DNA from 3 places in the Sphingomonas crocodyli genome. Region 1 is predicted to be linked to each of the others. Evidence: riboswitches for the same ligand, from Rfam matches in the RefSeq annotation. Region 1 holds a riboswitch; each other region holds the start of a gene.
What was found. A riboswitch is a leader RNA that binds a small molecule or an ion and turns the genes downstream of it on or off. The one in region 1 is predicted to bind cobalamin.
Positions count from the first base shown of each region.

Region 2: linked by a shared signal. The riboswitch ahead of EOD43_RS15910 (TonB-dependent receptor plug domain-containing protein) and the one ahead of EOD43_RS04525 (TonB-dependent receptor) in region 1 are both predicted to bind cobalamin.
Region 3: linked by a shared signal. The riboswitch ahead of cobW (cobalamin biosynthesis protein CobW) and the one ahead of EOD43_RS04525 (TonB-dependent receptor) in region 1 are both predicted to bind cobalamin.

Region 1 is NZ_SACN01000001.1:969,692-976,593, reverse strand. It holds gene EOD43_RS04545 (amidohydrolase family protein) at 1-1,666, opposite strand, end outside; gene EOD43_RS04540 (CbtA family protein) at 1,814-2,566, opposite strand; gene EOD43_RS04535 (CbtB domain-containing protein) at 2,580-2,807, opposite strand; gene EOD43_RS04530 (histidine phosphatase family protein) at 3,003-3,554, shown strand; cobalamin riboswitch at 3,639-3,867, shown strand; gene EOD43_RS04525 (TonB-dependent receptor) at 4,043-6,184, shown strand; gene EOD43_RS04520 (PepSY domain-containing protein) at 6,171-6,902, shown strand, end outside.
Region 2 is NZ_SACN01000002.1:272,771-279,672, forward strand. It holds gene cobT (nicotinate-nucleotide--dimethylbenzimidazole phosphoribosyltransferase) at 1-76, opposite strand, end outside; gene EOD43_RS15895 (DUF1636 domain-containing protein) at 73-480, opposite strand; gene EOD43_RS15900 (hypothetical protein) at 496-1,041, opposite strand; gene EOD43_RS15905 (DUF7676 family protein) at 1,054-1,641, opposite strand; gene EOD43_RS15910 (TonB-dependent receptor plug domain-containing protein) at 1,641-3,596, opposite strand; cobalamin riboswitch at 3,738-3,931, opposite strand; gene EOD43_RS15915 (ABC transporter substrate-binding protein) at 3,982-4,794, opposite strand; gene EOD43_RS15920 (M28 family metallopeptidase) at 4,797-6,443, opposite strand.
Region 3 is NZ_SACN01000002.1:580,202-587,103, forward strand. It holds gene cobN (cobaltochelatase subunit CobN) at 1-3,404, opposite strand, end outside; gene cobW (cobalamin biosynthesis protein CobW) at 3,404-4,438, opposite strand; cobalamin riboswitch at 4,611-4,826, opposite strand; gene EOD43_RS17410 (acyl-CoA thioesterase) at 4,833-5,342, opposite strand; gene EOD43_RS17415 (transglycosylase domain-containing protein) at 5,423-6,902, shown strand, end outside.

The DNA of each region.
Region 1 (6,902 bases):
AATGCGACATCTCGCTGTTCACGCTGCGCGGCGGCCCGGCGGGCGCGCCGTCCGCCGTCACCGGCCAGACGCGCAGCACGCCTTCATAGACCGCGGCCATCTTGGTCCCGTCGGGCGACCAGGCGGGGCCGCCGCCACCGCGCGTGTCGATCGACTGATCGGGATCGGGCACATACCAGCGCGGCGCGCTCTTGCCGTCGGTGGGCACGACGAAGACCTGATTGGTGCCCTCGCGGAAGCTCTTGGAATAAAGTTTGGACAGGCTGATCGCGACCGACTTGCCATCGGCCGACCAGCTCGGCTCGCCCGGCTGCGGCAGCGATCCCTGCAAGCGGGTGATCTTGCCGCCGTCGACATCGACCAGCGCGAGCCCAGCGACGCCCCAGCGCCCGTCGACGTCGATGAAGGCGATCTGCTTGCCATCGGGCGACCATGCGGCGCCCAGAGGCTGGGTCGCGATATCGGTCAGTTGCTTCGCAGCACCGGTCCGCACGTCGCGCACCCAGAGTTGGGGCAGCCCACCGCCCTTGTCCGAACTATAAGCGATCTGCTTGCCATCGGGCGACCAGGAGGGATCGGCGTCCATCGCATGATCATTGGTCAGGTTGGTCGGCGCGCCGCCGGTGACGGGCACCGTCCAAAGGTCGCCCAGCGCGACGAATGCGATCGTCTTGCCGTCGGGCGACAGCGTGGGTTTCAGAATGCCGAGCGCCTTGCGCGGGCTGGTCGAATCCCAGTCGCGCTTGGCGCGGGGATAGCTGGCGCGGGTGACGTCGAGTGTCGCGGCGAACGGCACGGTCGCAACCTTGCCGCCGGTGCGACGGCGGATCTGCCCGTCGGACACATAGACGAAGTCGCGGCCGGCCTTTGCCCGCGATATCTTGAACGGGAAGACATTCTCGCTGCCCGAAACGGCGGCGCCGTCAATCTCCAGCCGGCTGCCCTTCGCGTCGTTCGCGACATAGGCAAGCTTGCCGTCGGGCGTCCATGTCGGCGCGTCGTAGCGTGCGCTCCCTTCCTTCAGCACGCGCGCCGCGCCGCCGGTCGCAGGCACGGCATAGAGGCTCATCGCCGTGCCGCGCGTGCTCGAATAAGCGATCTCCTTCCCGTCCGGCGACCAGGATGGCATGCGATCCTCATAGTCGTCGGCGGTCAGCTGGGTCAGCGCGCCGCTGGCAAGGTCGATCGTCCAGATATTATAGCCCGCCGATCCCCTGCCGGCGCGGTCGGAAGAGAAAGCCAGCATCGTCCCGTCGGGCGACCACATCGGCTCGCGATCGTCGGCCACGCCTTCGGTAAGGTGGCGCATGTCCGAACCATCGGGCTTGATCGTGAAGAGATCATAGGTGCCGTCGCGATAGGCGAAGAAGGCGATCGACTTGCCGTCCGGAGACCAGACCGGCTGACGCGCATCATTGAAATAATCGGTGATCCGCTTGGCCCTGCCGCCCTTGGCCGGCACGATCCACAAGCTGCCTTGCAGATCGATCGCCAGCCACTTTCCATCAGGCGAAGTCGATACCGACATCGACGTTCCCTGATGCACCTCGATCGGAAAGGATATCGCGCCGCCGGGGGGCGGCAGATTGGCGGGCTGGGCATGAGCAGCGCCCACCCCGACCAGCGCCACGGAAGCCAACAACGATGTCTGAATATTGCGGCGCATCACATCACTCCCCTTTAGGAAACAATTATTCTACATGAGAAATGTGTCAATCTGCGATTGCAGCATGCTGCAGGCGCACGCTCGCGCCGCGCGATGCCGCGCGTCAGTTCTCCTGAACGACAGAAAGCCCGCTTTCGGGACGCCGGTTCAGCGGCGCTCCGCCTGCCTCCGCAGCACGCGATCGGCCATCGCACCGAAGCCGATCCCGATCACCACCCACAAGGTCGCCTGGACACCAAGCGAGGCGATGCGGAAGCGCCACAGGACGACGGCGGGGAAGTCGGCGGGCACTTCATTGATCGCCGGCAGGGCGAACTGCACCGCGATGATGATCGCCACATAAGCGCCGGCCGCGATCAGCATCGCGTTGAAGGCGCCGGCCTTGTTCGCGAAGGCGCGGCCGACCTTGATCGCGACCACCATCGCGACGACCGAGAGCGCGATCATCGCGAAATAGGTCAGCGTGCGGAACACCACCGTCTCATGCTGCCCCACCGCTGGGGGCGTCGCGGGATATTTGATCGCCGGCACCAGCGCGATCGCGATGAACGCGCCGATCGCCATCAGCAGCGACAAGGATCGCGGCCCGAGCGTGCTGATGCGCCCATAGATCACCGCGAAGACGAGCGAGAAAATGCCGCCCACCGCCGCGCCATAGAGCGCAGTCGCGGTCAGCAGGCCGATGCCCTTCTGGGTATCGCGGCTCACCAGCTCGGGTTCGGGGTCGGCGGGCATCGCCATCGCATGGCCGGCATGGCTGTGCGCGGCCTGATCGTGCGAGGCTTCGAACGCGATCGCCAGATCGACCTGCGGTTCTGCGACCAGGCGCGCGAACAACGTCACGATGAACGCAGCGACGATCCCCGCGATCATGCCGCGGATCAAAAGATCCCGAGTCATCGGATAGCCTGCCTTAGTGGCAGGGGAAGCCGAGAAGGTGGCGCCCGTCGTGGACGAATTCGTGCACGTACATGCCGTCGAAGAAGGCGTAGGCGCCCTGTTCGGTGCTGACGAAATAGAGCGCGATCATCGCGAGGAGCAGACCGAAGATCGCCCAGGGCACGATATCGCGCAGCGGGATCGCGCCGCTGTCCGACAGCGGAATGAAAACGTCATCAGCGAACACAGCAGCAGCGGCCATCGTCGGTCTCCTTCGGGATTGCGCGTCCCGCGAACAAGATGGTTCTCGAAGGTCTGGCTCTCGACAGCTTGCGAAGGCTGACGATAACAGTGGCGCGACCGCGCCGGATTTGCACCGGCTTCTTCTTCGAACCTGTTCTGCCCGCTTTGGCCGGAACGGGGCGAAGCGTCAACGATCCTGAAAGGCCGGGTGGACGTGCGACTGACATTATTGTGCCACGCCGCCACCCGCTCGATGCGCGAAGGCGGCTTTCCGTCGCCCGACGAGCCGCTGGATGAGGGCGGCGAACGCAAGATCGCGGCGCTTGACCTTCCCAAGGCGGCCGCCATCCTGTGCAGCCCGGCCCGCGCGGCGCGCCAGACGATGGAGTTGGCCGGACTGTCCGGTGCCGAAGATGCGACGCTGCGCGACATCGAGCATGGCGACTGGAGCGGGCGCAGCTTCGCGGCGGTCCATGCGAGCGACCCCGGCGGGCTGACCGCGTGGATGGCCGACCCGACCCGCGCCGCACCGGGCGGCGAACGATTCGATGATCTCGTCGCGCGCATGACGCCGTGGCTGGACGATGTCGCCGCTAAGCCGGATGCGACACTCGCGATCACCCATCCGATGGTCATGCGCGCGGTAATAGTCGCCGCGATCGGCATCTCCGCCGAAGCCGCAATGCGTATCGATTGCGCACCACTGACGCGGATCGATCTGTCCTACAATCGGCTGTGGCGATTACAGGCGATCCGTCCGCTCTGATCGGGGCGTCTATTTGCTGCGCTTGCGAAGAGCGCATTTTCTGCTTATTGGCCGCGCTGTTCGAGGGGGCGAACACTCAACCCCAAGAACATTGATCGCGCCGGTTCCCCGAGAGGGGATTAAAATGGGAACGCGGTGAGGACGGCCAAGGCCGCCCGAATCCGAGGCTGTCCCTGCAACTGTAAGCGGTGAGCGCGATGCACATGCGCGGACGGGCCTTCCGTCCGCCAGCCACTGGACCATCCGGTCTGGGAAGGCGTGCATCGAGCGATGACCCGCGAGCCAGGAGACCTGCCGGCGTCTGGTCGCTCTTGCCCTGGCCCAGGGGATGGCCGCGGCACGGTTCTTCCGTCTGAGCGACGAACGAGCGGCGGGGGCCGCATCGGAGACGTGCGTCGGTCGCCCTTGGCGTCCGCCCGCCGCGCGTTGCCGACCGTTCGAGAACGGCAGTCCTCCGCCTTGTCGCTTTGACGCCGGGGGACCGATTGATGACCTATTCCACCAAGCCCGCGCACATCCGCGCCCTGTTGTTCGCCGCCACCGCGCTCACCGCCTTGCCCGCGCATGCCGAAGATGCGGCCGCCACCGAAGCCGAGGATAGCAGCACGATCATCGTGACCGCGGTGGATTCGCTGCGGCTCAACCAGAAGACCGAGGGCGCCAGCCGCCTCGGCATCACCGCGCTGCAGACGCCCGCCAGTGTCGAGACACTCGATGGCGATGCGATCCGCCTGCGCGGCGACCTGACGATCCAGGACGCCGCCGCGCGTGCGACCGGCATCGTCAACGCATCGGGCGTGTTCGGCTTCTCGCTCGCCGCGCGTGGCTTCGTCGGCCAGAATTCGGTGATGCAGCTCTATGACGGCATGCGCATGTACAACAACACGCTCACCTTCCCGGCCGATCCGTGGATGGCCGAGAGGGTCGAGATCCTGCGCGGCCCCGCCTCCGTCCTCTATGGCGAAGGTGCGATCGGCGGCGCGGTGAACGTCGTGCGCAAGCAGCCGGGCGACACGCTGGAGGCCAGCGGCCGCGCGATCGTCGGATCGTTCGAAAGCTACAATATCGCCGCCGGCGCGGGCGGGCCGATCAACGACATGATCGGCTTCCGCATCGACGGCGCCTATCGCGAGTCCGATGGCTGGATGAAGCGCGGCGATTCCAGCGCGACATCGCTGTCGGGCGCGATCAAGCTCAAGCCTGCCGAGGATCTGAGCATCACGCTCTCGCACGATTTCAGCCGGCAATTGCCGCGCACCTGGTTCGGCGTTCCGCTTGTCGGCGGCAAGCTCGACAAGTCGCTGCGCAAGAACAATTACAACGTCACCGACGCCCGCCTGCGCTTCCGCGACAATTGGAGCCAGGGGAAGATCGAATGGTCGCCGTCGGACAGCTTCAGCATCCGCAGCACCTTCTACCATCTGTGGGCCAACAAATATTGGCACAATAGCGAGAATGAGACCTACGTCGCCGCCACCGCGACCGCGCCGGCCAAGATCCGGCAGTCGAGCTTCCTCGAACTCTACCACGTCCAGCGGCAGACCGGGAACCGCACCACCGCCAATGTCAGCGGCACGATCCTGGGCCTTGAAAACCACATGGTCGTGGGCTTCGACGTGAACCGGATCACCTATAAGAACATCAGCAATTCTGGGAATAACGCGACCCGGCTGGTCGATCTGTTCGCCACCGACACCGGCCTGTTCATCGACCAGACCGGCGCTGCGGCGACCAAGCCGCGCTACAAGAACACGATCCACCAATATTCGGTCTTCGCCGAGGATCGGCTGGTGCTGAGCGATCAGGTCTCGTTCGTCGGCGGGCTGCGTTACGATCGCCCGCGCATCCGCAAGAACGATTATGTGAACGCGGCGAACAATTTCACCGCAACGCCCGACGCCGTCACCTGGCGGCTGGGCGGGGTCTATAATCCGATCCCGACCCTATCGATCTACGCGCAGTACGCGACGGCCGCCGATCCGGTCAGCGCGCTCGTTTCGACCAGCCTTGCCCAGAGCGCGTTCGATCTGTCGACCGGCCGCCAGTGGGAAGCCGGTATCAAGCACGTCTTCTGGGGCGGGCGCGGCGAATGGACCTTCGCGGCCTATGACATCGTCAAGCGCCGGCTGCTGACGTCCGACCCGCTGATCCCGATGATCCAGGTCCAGGTGGGCCAGCAATCGTCGAAGGGGCTGGAAGCGTCGCTGTTCCTGAAGCCGGTCGATCGCATCGGCATCACGCTCAACGGATCGGTGCTGAAGGCGCGCTACGACGATTTCTCGGAATCGGTCGGCGGCGTCCGCTTCCAGCGCGCGGGCAACCGCCCGAGCAACATCGCCGCGAAAACCGCCAATGCCTTCGTCAGCTGGGAGTTCGCCAAGGGTTGGGTCGCCGACGGGGGCTTCTCCTATGTCGGCAAGCGCTTTCAGGATGCGGCCAACACGCTGGTCATCCCGTCCTACACGCTCACCGACTTCGGCGTGCGCTGGCAGTTCACCGAAAAGGCGAGCGCCGGCCTGCGCGTCCGCAACATCTTCGACGAAACCTATGTGCGCGCGACCTATGGCGCGTCGCAGTGGGTGCTGGGCGATCCGCGCGCGGTAGAGGCGTCGATCAATGTCGCTTTCTAGAAGCGCGCTGCGCACCGGGCGGCGGTGGCTCTATCTAAGCCACCGCTGGACCGGCATCGTCCTGTGCATCCTCTTCGCGATCTGGTTCGTGTCGGGCGTGGTGATGATGTACGTCCCCTTCCCGTCCTTCCGAGGGCCGGAGCGGGTTGCGGGCCTTCCGCCGATCGAATGGACGAAGGTCCGCACCAGCCCCGCCGACGCCCTCGCCTCGATCCAGCCGAAGGACTTCCCGTCCGAAATGCGGCTGGAGATGACGGGCGGCGAGCCGGTCTATCGCTTCGTTCTGGAGGATGGCCGCCGCGCAGTCTCCGCCACGACGGGGCGCGAGATCACCGGCGTCGATGCCACGCGGGCCCAGGCGATCGCCAGCGCCTTCGTCCACGCGCCCGCAAAGTCGATCGTCCCGGTCGATCACGATCAGTGGGTCGTCACCCGCGCTTATGCGCGGATCGCCCCCTTTTGGCGCATCCGCATGGCCGACGATGCGGGAACCGACATCTATGTCTCCCGCAAGACCGGGGAGATCGTGCAGAACACGACCGCGCACGAACGCTTCTGGAACTGGCTGGGCGCGGTGCCGCACTGGATCTATTTCGAGGCGCTTCGCGTCTATCAGGAGCCGTGGCGGCAGACGGTGCTGTGGACATCCGGCATCGGCATGTTGGGCGCCATCGCCGGCATCTGGATCGGCATCCTGCGCGTGCGGATTGCCCGGCGC
Region 2 (6,902 bases), on a different contig from region 1:
CCGCAATCGCCGCCGCATCGGGCTGCGTCAGGCTGGCGAGGGCCGTCTCGAACGTTTCGATGCTGGCGAACGTCATTCCGCGACATATCCTTCGGGCGGGGAACGGGTGATGAAATGGCCCTTCACCCCCGCCGGCCATTGCGAAAAGGGTACGCGGCCATGTTCGCTGTCGGCATAATGGACGGCGTAATCGAGGATCGCGCGCGCCGCCTCCTCATCGGGGGTGAAGCGGCCCAGCACGTAACTCACCTTGCCCGGCGCGCGCAGATGGACGGTGCAAAACTCGCTGCACGCGAACAGGCAGGGCATTTCCTGCACCTCGACGCCCGCATAACGATCGTCGCCGGCCTTCACCGCATGGAGCGCGGCGGCAAGGCGCGCGCCGCCGCGCACGCCTTCATTATCCTCGCGCGACGTGGGCGAATGGCGGCATGTGTTGCATGCCACCACCGCCGGGCCGTTCTTCACTGGCCGGAGCATCGCCCGCCCTCCCGTTTACGCGGTCGCCTCGACCGGAGCCGCCGGCACGCCCAGCGCCAGCAGCCCGCGATAAAGCGCATAAAGCCCGGCAAGGATAGCCGCGTTCCGCACGAACTGGTTGGCCATGATCATCGGATCGACCGCGGTGTGAACCCCGCCCAGCACCAGCGCCGCCGCCAGCATCGCCAGCTTGAAGCCCAGGAAGCCCGCGACATAGGCGATGGCTAGCCGCGCCCACACCGGTGCCTCGGCAAAACGCGGCAGCAGCGTCCGCGCCGCCAGCAAAGACGCGACCGAGCCGACGCCCAGTGCGCCGCCCCACGCGAAGGTCGTCGCCTCGTGCGGATAGTGGAGCAGGCCGAAGCCCACCGCCTGGCTCGCGGCCCAGGCGAACAGCATCGTCGCGATCCCGTCGCGGCGGCGCATGTGGACGGCGGCGAGTGCTGCCAGCGAAGGGAAGGGGGTGGCGCAGGCGAGCGCGAGCGTCGTCACCGTGCTCGCGGCTGTCAGCAACAGGATCCAGAGCATCGAGGCGCCGGATTTGGACAGGGTCGTCGTCATTCATCGGTCCTTTCAGTTGGTCGTGGTCTTTGCATAGCCCTTGCCCATCCGGTCGCGGCCGTCGGTCGGCTGGCCGGTCAGGCGGGGGAACAGGTCGTTCCAGAGCGTCAGGCGATCCCAGTCGGGCTCGTCGGCGATCCGGTCTTCGGGGCGCAGGAAAGGGTTGGGCAGATAGATCGAGATCTGCGGATCGCCCGCGCCGTTGAACATGCGGATGCTCCACGAAATCGGCATCTCGTCGACATCGAGCCGGCGGACCAGCTCGACCCGCGCGGGGCTGCGTTTGATCGCATCCTCGGGCGCCATTGCCGGCCCCGCGCCCAGGCACAGGTGGAAATGCCCCTTCGCGCCCCAGTGGCAGGTGAAATAGCCCAGCTTCGACAGCGTGATCTTCTCGGGCTTGCCGGGGCATTTGAGTTCGTACGCCGCGCCGGGGATCAGCGGACCCCAGGTCAGCTTGTCCCAATGATCGTCGAACAGTTCGGAAAACAGCGCGAACAGCCAGTCGCGATCGAGCGGAAGCGGCCAGACCTCCTCGGTCCGGCCGTCCACTTTCGTGACCCGCTTCTCGATCGGATGATCGACGGCGGGCGCGGGCATCAGAAGCGGCCCCGGAAGCCCGCATAGATGCTGCGACCCAGCGTGCCGTACCGGAACGCGGTCATATAATCCTTGTCGAACAGATTCTCGACGCGGGCGAACAGGCGGAACTGTTCGGACAGCTCCAGCTCGGCGCGCAGATCGACCAGCGTATAGCCGTCGAGCCGCTGGGCGTTCGACGCGTTGTCGAAGCTGTGGCCCGACCAGCGGATCGCACCGCCCGTCGTCAGGCCCATCGGCCAGCGATAGCTGATCGATCCGTTCGCCTGATTGCGCGGGCGACGCGGCAGCCACTTGCCGAAGGTGGTCGTGCCCTTCGAACGATCCTCGGCCACCGTCCAGCTGTAATTGCCGTCGATGATCAGCCCTTCGATCGGCTGCAGCGAAGCCTGCGCTTCGATCCCGTGCGCCTCGGCGCGCGCGACGTTCAGATAGTAACCCGAACGGCGGATCGTGGTGCTGCCCGGCTGGAAGCAGATCGGCAGGGTCGATGTCGCGGTGCAGCTGTTGAACACGATCTGGTTGGTCGTGGTCCGCTCGAAATAGGTCGCGCCGAAGCTCAGCTTGCCGTCCATCAGCTTCTGCTCGACGCCCGCTTCCCAGCCATCGGCCTCTTCGGGGGCGAGCGCCTGATTCCCGAACTCCGAAAACAGCTGGTACAAAGTCGGCGCCTTGAAGCCTTCGCCATAGGCCGCGCGGATGATCGTGCCGGTCGGCAACGACCAGGCGCCACCCGCCGAAAACAGCGTCTTGTTGCCCGCGCGGCTATGATCGTCGTTGCGCAGACCGACGTTCAGGCTCAGCCCCGCAATCGGCTCGGCCAGCAGCTGGCCGTAGAAGCTGGTGATCTCGGCCTTGCCGCGCGCGGCCGCCGGGATCGGCGTGGCGAGCGAGGCGGGCGGGGATACGCTGCGGAAGCGCGAACGCTCATTTTCCGCGCCGAACAAAGCGGTCCATCCGTCGGCGATCGCGAAGCTGCCCTGATATTCGAAACGCTCGTTCTTGCCGGCGCTGTCGAACGTCTTGGTCCGCTGGTTGCGCGGATCGAAATTGTCGCGATCGGTGTCGGTATAGCCATAAGCGATGCGATTGCGCAGCCGCTTGTCGAGCAGGTCGATCTTCAGGCCGGCATAGCCCACGAACTCGCGATTGAGCGCATAGGCCGGGTTGTCGGCGCTGGTCGAATCGATCTCGGTGCGGCCCTTCGAATAATAGCTGCGGAAATCGGCGGTGACGTTCTCGGTGATCGCCACTTCGACGCGACCGCTCAGGTTGCGGTTGCGATAGCCGTCCTTTTCGCGCCCGCCGAAGGACGGGGCGATCGCGGAAATGCCGTCGGTGGTGAAAACCTGCCCGCCCAGACGCCAGCTCAGCGCGCCCTGCTTGCCGCCCACGGCGGCGCGCGCGCTGGCCGTCTCGCGCGATCCGGCCTCGACATCGAAGCTGCCTTCGATCGCCTTCTGCGGCATCGCGGTGACGACGTTCACGACGCCGCCGATCGCCTGGCTGCCCCATAGGATCGATTGCGGCCCGCGCAGCACCTCGATCCGCGAAGCATCGCCCACCAGCAGGTTGGCGAAGTTGTAGCCGCCGCCCGCCGACGAAGGATCGTTCAGCTTCACGCCGTCGATCACCACCACGGTCTGGTCGGCTTCGGCGCCGCGAATGCGCAGCGAGGTCGCGGTGCCATAGCCGCCGTTGCGCGACACGCTGACGCCCGGCGTGCGCTGCAGCAGTTCGGTCACGCCCATATCCTGGCTGCGGTCGATCGCCGCCTTGTCGAGCACGGTGACCGAAACCGGCACCTTCTCGGCGGGCGTCGCGATGCGCGTCGCGGTCACAAGGATCGTAGAGGCATCGGCCTCCGCTGCCGCGTCCGGCTGCGGTGCTTCCTGCTCCTCGGCATAGGCCGTGGTGGAGAGCAGGAGGGAGATCAGAAACGAATATTTCAACATCGAACGTCTAGCCCCAAGACAAAGGGATCGCGTTCGTCGGAGGGTTGGGCGCGCAAGCACGACCTATCCCCCGTGCGAACACGGCCCGGATCTGTCGTCACTCGGGTTAACCCCCGTCCGCCCGGCACACCCTGTCCGCACGAAAGACGACCGCGACGGGCAGGTCTCCTGGCTTGCGGGTCATCGCCTTGTTTCGCGCCGCCTTCTCAGGGCCGGAACCCCAATGGCTTGATGGCGCGATGGCTCGCCGCTCACAGTTGCAGGGGCAGCCGGGGTCTTGAACCCCATTCCCTTTTCATCCCCGTCGCCGGGGAACCTGTCGCGGCGCGGCTGCTACGCCTTTGGGCGCGGTGCGTCAATCCGGTGGGGGGGGATGGGGAGCATTTCAGCGGTAACGCTTCAACTGCTCGGTCAGCGTGTGCACCGCCTTGGTATAGGCCGGACCGCCGCACACGGTCCACGCCTCGGGAATGTGCAGCCGGGGTATCGAATCGAGCGCCGGGTGGTGGAGCATCTCGGTCCCCTGATCGGTCACCTTGTCGGTCGCGCTTTCGACGATCAGGAAGTCGGGCCGCGCCGCCACCATCTCCTCCAGGCTCATCTGGCTCAGCGTCGATTTGCCGAGCTTCTGCGCCAGATTGACCAGCCCCACGCGCTGCATCAGATCGTCGACCAAAGTGCCTGTGCCGGTCACATAGCCGCGCCGCTGATAATAGACCGCGACGCGCCCGCGCCCCAGCTTCGGCATCCGCGCAAGATCGGCCTCCATCCGCGCGATCATCGCCTCGCCGCGATCGGCGTGGCCCACCGCATCGGATACGGTGCGGATCGATGCGTAGATATCCTCCAGCGTGTCGGCGCTTTTCAGGTCGACCGCCGGATATTTGCGCATCTTTAGCGCCTGCAGGATCGCGTTGCGCCGCGCGGGGATGCCGACGACCAGATCGGGGTCGATCTCCAATATCTGCTCGGCCGACGTGCCCAGGATGCGCAGCCCCTTGGTCCGCGCCGCCTCGGCCGACATATTGGTCTTGGCGGCGTTGCGCGTCAGGCCGGCAATCTGCGATCGATCGGCCAGCGTCAGGATCAGCTGGTCGGCGCACAGGTTGAGCGAGACGATCCGCTTCGGGGGCGTCGCCGCATGCAGCGGCGATGCCAGCGCCGCGATCGCCAACGCCGCGATGATCGCCCCCCGCATCCTCACTTGGCCGTCGCGCTCAGGCTCTTGTCGCGGATGGCCTTGAACTCGGATCCCGCCTTCCACGTCGGCCACGTATCCGAATTGGCCAGCTCGGCGCCGATCGTGCCGACCAGATCGATGTCCTGCACCGCGCCGGCCAGATTCCATTCGGGCGACCACGCATCGCACGCCTGATGATAGCATTGGCCGGTATAGGCATCGATCCACGCCTGCCCGCCTGCGACGCCGCCGGTCTTCAGGTCGGATGCGCCCGCAATGCCCATCAGCAGCAGGGTCGGCACCCCGCGCTTGGCGAAGCTGAAATGGTCGGCGCGGTAGAACAGCCCGCGCTCGGGCAGGCTTTCGGGCGTCACCGTGCGGCCCTGCGTCGCGGCGACCCGCGCCATATCGTCCTCCAGGCTGTTCTGCCCCTTGCCGACCAGCACCACGTCGTTCGCAGGACCAGCGGTCTGCAGGATGTCGATCGCGAGGTTCGCGACGGTCTTCGCCGCCGGCACCGTCGGGTTCGCCGCATAATATTCGGACCCCAGCAGACCGCGCTCCTCGGCCGTCCACGCCGCGAAGACGACGCTGCGCTTGGGCGCCGGCCCTGCCTTCATCGCGCGCGCAATTTCGAACATGCCGGCGATGCCCAGCGCGTCGTCATTCGCGCCGCTGCGGAATACCCGGCCCTGCGCGTCGGGCTTGCCGCGCCCATAGGCATCCCAGTGCGCGCCGATCATCACGACCTCGTCGGCCTTCGTCGTGCCCGGAATCTTCGCCAGCACGTTGCGGCTGTCGACCTGCTCGTGCGTCACGGGCACGTCGGCGGTGAAGGTCACGCCCGGCAGCGGCACCGGCTTGAAGTTCGCCTTGCGCGCCGCGACCTGCAGCTTGGCCAGATCGAGCCCCGCCGACGCGAACAGTTTCGTCGCCGCATCGCCCGCAATCCACCCCTGCAGCGCAAGGCTGCTCAATTTGTCGGGTGCGCGGACGATGTCGTAATTCTCGCCCCCGCTGCTGACCACGACGTTCCAGCCATAGCCCGCCCCCGCGCTCTCATGGACGATCAGCGCGCCGACCGCGCCCTGCCGTGCCGCTTCCTCGAACTTGTAGGTCCAGCGGCCATAATAGGTCATCGTCCGCCCGCCGAACTTGCCCGCCACCGGCTCGCCCGGCTGCGCGGCGAAATCGGGGTCGTTGACCAGGAAGATCACAACCTTGCCCTTCAGGTCCGCGCCCTTGAAATCGTCCCACTTGCGCTCGGGCGCCTTGACGCCGTGGCCGATGAACACGACCGGCGCACCGGCAATCTTCGCGGCGTCATCCGGCCGGATGGTCGAGACATAGACGTCCTTCAGCTGCTCGGCCGGAACCACGCCCTTGGGGCTGTCGAAGCGCATCGCGCCCGCGCCCAGCTTCGTGTGGAGCAACGGCACCGTCTGGGTCCACTGCCCGTCCGGCCCCGCCGGCTCCAGCCCCAGATCCTGAAAACGCGCGATCAGATAGCCGATCGTCCGCTCCTCGCCCGCCGTCCCCGGCGCGCGCCCTTCGAAAATGTCGGACGCCAATGTGCGCACCGTCTGTTCGATGCGGGCGGGATCGGTGTTCTGGGCGAGGGCGGGCGCGGCGGCGGTTGCGGCCAGCGCGAGGAGGATCGTCTTCATGGAGCGGTGCATAGGCGCGGATAGAGAGGCGGTCGACCCCATCTAGGGGGAGGCGACGGAGGGGAGGTCGACGACCAGCTTCAAATCGCGCAGTTCGCGCCATCAGAACATTTACGGAACATTCTCTTGACAACGAGAACCAATTGGGTTAAATCGTCACCCATCCTGTCGCTCGGTACAAGCGAACGGGATGCAGGACCGGCCCGGAGCTTAGCGCTTGCTCCGCACCGGGCCGAACGGTCGGCGCGAAGTCATCCGGTTCAGCCGAAGCTTCGCAACATCCGGCCGGCTTGGGACTGTCCGCCGATCGCGGCGGCTATGGTGCGAAGAAAAGACAGGGCCGATCCACTGCGCCTTCGGGCGTATCCCGGGTAGCCCCGATCCGACCATCGGACGCCACCGATATCGGGAAAGCCGCCTGACAACCGGCTTTCGATTCCGCACGCGGGGCTTGCTCCG
Region 3 (6,902 bases), on a different contig from region 1:
CGCTTGCCCGAGAGATGCTCTACGGCCGAGGCGATGCCGCCTTCGAACTGGTAATAATCGTCGCTGTCGAGCAGGTCGTGCTCGCGATTGTCCTGGTTTTGGACCACGGCGTCAGCGGAGGCGAGCCGCTGCGTGAACAGCTCGCGCTCGGCATCGCCCTCCACGCCCGCGCCATAGGCATAGCTGCCCCAGTCGAGATAGACGTTCGCCAGGTCGGCGCGGTCGTGCCACAATTTCTCGTCGATCATCGCCTGCAGCCCCGCGCCATAAGCGCCGGGCTTGGAGCCGAACACGCGGAAGCCCGCGCGCAGTGCCGCCGCCTTCGCCTCCGCGCCCTGATCGATCAGCCGCGCCGTCTCTGCCCGATGGCGCGCGGCGGCGGGATTGTCCTCGATCGGTTCGTCGAGCGCCATCACCGCGCGCGCCGCGCTGTCGAGCAGGTCGATCTGCTCGGGGAAGGCATCGCGGAAGAAGCCCGATACGCGGAAGGTCACGTCGACGCGCGGGCGGCGCAGCTCGGCGACTTTCATCACCTCGAACCCCGTGACGCGGCCCGACGTCCAGTCCCACGTCGGCCGCACCCCCATCAGCGCCAGCGCCTGCGCGATATCGTCCCCTCCGGTCCGCATGTTCGCGGTGCCCCACGCGCTCAGCGCCATCGCCTTGGGCCAATCCCCCTCGCGCTGGAAATAATCGTCGACCAGCAACTGTGCGGAACGCTGCCCCAGATCCCACGCGGTCGCGGTCGGGACGGAGCGCGTGTCGACCGAGTAGAAATTGCGCCCGGTCGGCAGCACATCGGGCCGCCCGCGCGTCGGCGCGCCGGACGGGCCGGGGGTGACGAAACGCCCGTCGAGGCCCGCGAGCAAGGCGGCCTGCTCGGCGTTGCCACAGGCGTCAACGCGCGGAGCGAGGTCATCGCGGATCGACGCGATAACGGATGACGTCCTCTCCCCCACATCGTCACCCCGGACTTGATCCGGGGTCCCGCTAACTTTGTCCGCGTCAGAGAAGAAGCGGGACCCCGGATCAAGTCCGGGGTGACGAAGGGAGGAGACGAGGGCAGTTGCCAGCAATTCGAGGCGTTCGATCGTGTCGCCGGTCGTCCGCCACGGATCGCTCGCCACCGCCGCCAGCACGTCAGGCCGCGGCCCGCGCCAGGCCTCCCCCATCACGCAATCGAGCGGATCGAAGTCCAGCCCCAGATCGTCCGCCATCGCGCGCAGCAGCGAAGCCTGCCCCGGCGCATCATGCCCGCGCGGCGTGCGGGACAAGGCGATCAGGAGGTCGGTGCGCAGTCGTTCGGTGGGCGACCTCGTGAAGATGTGCAGCCCATCGCGGATCTGCATTTCCTTCAGCTCACACAGATAATTGTCGATCGCCGACAGTGCATCCTCGCCATCGCCGCTCGCGCCTGCATCGGTATCCAGACCCTGCGACCGTGCCAGATCGAGGATTTCGCCCTTCAGGTGGTTCAACCGGCGCGGGTCCATCCCCGCCGCCAGATAATATTCGTCGACCAGCGCCTCGAGCGCCTTCAACGGCCCATAGCTTTCGGCGCGGGTGAGGGGCGGGGTCAGATGGTCGATGATCGCCGCGCCGATCCGCCGCTTCGCCTGCGTGCCTTCGCCCGGATCGTTGACGATGAAGGGATAAAGCTGCGGCACCGGCCCTGCGCACACTTCGGGAAAGCAGGTCTCGGACAAAGCCAGCGCCTTGCCCGGCAGCCATTCCAGATTGCCATGCTTGCCGACATGGACGACGGCGTGCGCGCCGAAATGCCGGTTCATCCAGATGTGGAACGCCAGATAGGCATGCGGCGGGACGAGCGCGGGATCGTGATAGCTCGTCTTGGGATCGATATTATAGCCACGCGCCGGCTGCACCGCGACCGCGACATTGCCGAAGCGATGCACCGCCAGATGGAAGGCGCCGTCGCGCACGAACGGATCGGCCGCCGCATCGCCCCAGCGTTCGTCCACCGCCGCGCGCACCTCGGCCGGCATCGCATCAAAACCGGCGCGATAGTCGGCCAGCGACAGCCGCACCTCGGCCGGCCGATCGCGCGAGTCCGCCGCATTGGTCACGCCCGCCAGCATGATCGCCATCAGCGCCGCGCCATCGGTCGGCGCGTTGCCGACATCGTATCCCGCATCGCCCAGCGCCTTCAGGATCGCGGCGGCGCTGGCGGGCGTGTCGAGGCCCACGCCATTGCCGATCCGCCCGTCGCGATTGGGATAGTTGGCCAGCACCAGCGCGACGTTGCGATCGGCCTTCGCCGTCACCCGCAGCCGCGCCCAGTGCGCCGCGAGATCGGCGACGAAGGCGACGCGATCGGGCGCGACCTTGGGCACCACGATCCCGCATTCGGTCGCCGCGTCGAAGCGTTCGGCCGCCTTGAACGCCACCGCGCGGGTGAAGAGGCGCCCGTCGACCTCGGGCAGCGCGACGTTCATCGCCAGATCGCGCGGACCCAGGCCACGCGGGCTGTCGCGCCAGTCGCCCTCGATCGCGCCCGCGAACACGGTCTGCAGGATTGGGCAGTCGGCCTGCTCCAGCACGCTCGCGATCCGGCTTTCGCCCGGAGACGAGGCGGCGAACGACGTAGCGTTCAGGATCACGTCGGGCGCGACTTCGCCGATCACCCCGCGCAGCAGATCGATCGCGAACGGCTCGCGCAGCGCGCGGACATGGACCGCGACGACGTTCAGCCCTTGCCCCTCCAGCGCCGCCACCAGCGCATCGACCGCGTCGAGCGTCCCCGCGATCATCAGCGCGCGATAGAAGCAGAGCAAAGCGGTCGGCCGCCCCGGCATCCAGCGCGCCCGCACGTCGGCGATCGTCGGCCGATCGACCCCGCGCACATAGAGGCCCGCATCGGCGATCGGCACCGGATCGTCGGGCGTGCCGATGTCGCGACCGATCAATTGCGCGGCGTGGCGCAGGAAATTGGCGGCGTTGGCGACGCCCCCCTGCCGCAGATAATCGCGCAGCCGTTCGACCATATCGGGCGCGACGGTGCAGGCGAGATCGAGCGTCGGATCGCCCTCGCGCCCGTCGGCGATTGCGGCAAAGGCGATCCCCTCCTCCCGCGCCACCCGCGCAATCTCGTCGATCCCGTAGGGCCAGTACGCCTTGCCGCCGAGCAGGACGACGCACACGAATTTGGCGCGCGCGATCACCTTTTCGACATAGAGGTCGACCGAATAGGGATGCTTCAACTGGAGCAGGTTGGCGAGGCGCACGCGCGGCGCGCCATCGCCCAAGGTCGCCACCGCCTGCGCGAAGCAGGCGAGTTCGCTGTCCGCCACCGTCAGGAACACGATGTCGCCTGGCGACTGATCGAGGTCGATCGCCTCGTCGCCGTTCGATACCGTCCCCGGAGTGGCGGCCAGCAGATGCATCAGGCGATCGCGGCGCCCAATTCGGCCTCGATCGCGGCGCGGTCCAGCCCCTTCTGGCCGATCACGACCAGGCTGGTCTTGCGCGCCTCGTCGCCCTTCCACGCGCGATCGTAGAAATGCTGGATGCGCGGGCCGACCGCCTGGATGATCAGGCGGCTGGGCTTGCCCGCCACCGCGACCATCCCCTTGATGCGCAGCACGTCGTGCTTGGCGATCACGTCGGCCATTGTCCCGAGCAGGGCGTCGAGATCGGTCACCTCGCCGCCGGTCTGCACGAAGCTGTCGAAGTCGTCATGGTCATGCTCCTCGCCATCGTCGATGTGCGATTTGCGCGAATCCAGATCGTCCTCGGCCGCCGCGGTGATGCCCAGAAGGGCGGCGATGTCGACCGCGCCATGATCGGCACGCACGATCTTCACGCCGGGGCGCGTCTCGGCCCCGACCTGCTGCTCGACACCCGCCAGCGCATCGGCCGAAACCAGATCGGTCTTGTTGAGCACGACCATGTCGGCGCAGGCGAGCTGTTCCTCGAACAACTCCTCCAGCGGGCTGTCATGGTCCAGCGTCGGATCGGCCGCGCGCGCCGCCGCCAGCGCAGCCTCGTCGGTCGCGAAGCGCCCCGCCGCCACCGCATCGGCATCGATCAGCGCGACCACGCCGTCCACGGTCGCCCGCGTGCGGATGTCGGGCCATTGGAACGCCTTCACCAGCGGCTTGGGCAGGGCGAGGCCCGACGTCTCGATGATGATATGTTCGGGCGGATTCGGCCGATCGAGCAGCTTCATCATCGTCGGCAGGAAATCGTCGGCCACGGTGCAGCAGATGCAGCCGTTCGCCAGTTCGACGATATCGTCCTCGGGGCATGCCTCGTCATTGCAGCCCTTCACCAGTTCGCCGTCGACGCCGACATCGCCGAACTCGTTGATGACGAGCGCGAGGCGGCGGCCCTTGGCGTTCTGCAGCAGGTGGCGGATCAGGGTGGTCTTGCCCGCCCCCAGGAATCCGGTGATGACGGTGGCTGGAATCTTACTCATCTTGTCGATCCTTCCGGCGTCGGACGACAAGGCGGGGGGCTAGGCCTTTCGGCACGACGCGCCTGTCGGCCGGACGCCTGAAGCGACCGACACGCACGTCCCACGCGGCCCCCGCCGCTTGCACGTCGCTCAGCCGGACAAGCCGTGCCGTGGCCATCCCCTGGGCCAGGGCAAGAGCGACCAGACGCCGGCAGGTCTCCTGGCTCGCGGGTCGTCACCCGATGCACGCCTTCCCAGACCTGTCGGTCCAGTGGCTGCCGGTCGGGAAGGACCGGCCTGTGCATCGCGCTCGCCGCTTACAGTTGCAGGGACAGCCGCGGATTGGGATGCCAGGCATCCGCACCGCATTCCCATTCAATCCCCTTGCGGGGAACCGACGCGATCGAACGCGGCTTTAGGAAGGATCGCCCGCCCCCGCAAGCGGCAGGAAGGGCGTGACGACATCGGCGCCGATCCGCGCCAGCCGCCCCGTCTCGCGATCGAGCATCCCCCATTGCGATGTCGTCGATACCAACAGCTTGCCCGTCGCATCGGTAAAGCGCGCCATGCGGGTGCAGCGCAGCCCCTGCGGCAGGCCGTCGATCCAGGTTTCGACAATGATCTCGGCGCCCACGCCCACATTGGCGCGATAGTCGATCTCATGCTTCAGCACGATGCCGACCAGCCGGTCGCGATCCTCGTCGCGCGCGGCGGCATACCAGTGGGCGGCCGCGATATCCTGCAGCCACAGCAGCCACACCGCATTGTTCACATGGCCCATCTCGTCGATATGCTGCGGCTCGACGCGGAAGGTCGCGCGGAAGCGTCGGTCGGGCGCGATTCCCCCTGCGATCGGCGTCCCGTCGGGCCGGAACCCCAGTCGGCGAGTTGAAAAATCCCAATCCATCGTCAAAGACCCTGTCATGCGGCCATTCAACGCCGCGAAAGGTCCGATCCGCTATCAGATCGGCACATCATGGGCGATTTGTGATTTCCTGGTTCCGCTTGCCAAAAGCTGACGCGCCGACCCCCGATCCCGAAGGGGGCGACGAACCGGTCGCGCCGCCCGCCCCGTGGCAGCAAAGGCTGCGCGATGCCTTGCGCGGTCTGCCGTGGCGGCGGATCGGCAAGTGGACCGGCATCGCCTTTGCCGGGCTGTTCGCCTTCGCGATCCTGTGGGCCAGTTGGGTCGCGCCGCCGTGGGGCGATATGCAGCCGCCGCGCAAGCCCAGCTTCCTCTACCTCGCCAGCGACGGAACCCCGATCGCGCGGCGCGGCACGCGCGAGGCACCGGTCGACGCCGCGACTTTGCCGGTCGAGGTGAAGGGCGCCTTCATCGCGATCGAGGATCGCCGCTTCGCCAGCCATATGGGCGTCGATCCGCGCGGGCTGATCCGCGCTTTCTGGCGCAACATGCGTGCGGGCGGCGTGGTGCAGGGCGGCTCCACGATCACGCAGCAGCTCGCCAAGACCGACTTTCTCACCTCGGACCGCAAGATCGGCCGCAAGGTGCAGGAATTCGTCCTCGCGCTCTGGCTCGACGCGTGGCTCAGCAAGGACGAGATTCTCTCGCGCTATCTGTCGTCCATCTATTTCGGCGACGGCGCTTATGGCCTGCGCGCCGCCGCGCATCATTATTTTCGCAAGAATCCCGAAAAGCTGAACGCGGCGCAGGCAGCGATGCTCGCGGGGATGGTGAAGGCGCCCAGCCGCCTCAACCCCGTCGGCAATCTGGAGGGCGCGCAGGCGCGGTCGAAACTGGTGCTGGCGGCGATGGCGGAGGAGGGGATGATCACCCCCGAAGAACTCGCCCGCATCCGGCCCGCCCGCCCCAATGTCGCGACCGACGAACTGCCCGCCGGCACCTATTTCGTCGACTGGGTCGCCCCGCAGATCGAGGAGCAGGCGCAGGAAGGGAAGGGCGAAGTCACCGTCCGCACCACGCTCGACCCCACCCTTCAAAAGGCCGCGGTCAAGGCGCTCACCAATATCCTCTCGCGCTGGGGCGGTGGCGTTCATGCCACGCAGGCCGCGCTCGTCGCGATGCGCCCCAATGGCGAGGTCGTCGCGCTGATCGGCGGGCGCAGCTACCGCGCGAGTCCCTTCAATCGCGCGACGCAGGCGAAGCGCCAGCCGGGATCGGCGTTCAAGCTGGCCGTCTATCTCGCGGCAATGGAGCGCGGCTATGGCCCCGACAGTCTGGTCGATAACAGCCGGCTGACGATCGACGGCTGGGAACCGCACAATTACGGCAATCGCTACGGCCCGCCGATCCCGATGCGCAGCGCCTTTGCCCAATCGAGCAATGTCGCGGCGGTGCGCGTGGCCGAAATGGTCGGGCGCAGCAACGTCGCCGATGCGGCCAAGCGGCTGGGCATCGGCTCCGAACTCGCCTCCGGCCCTTCGATGGCGCTGGGCGTGTCGGGCACGACGTTGATCGAACTCACCGCCGCTTATGCCGCGATTGCGGGCGGAACCTATCCGG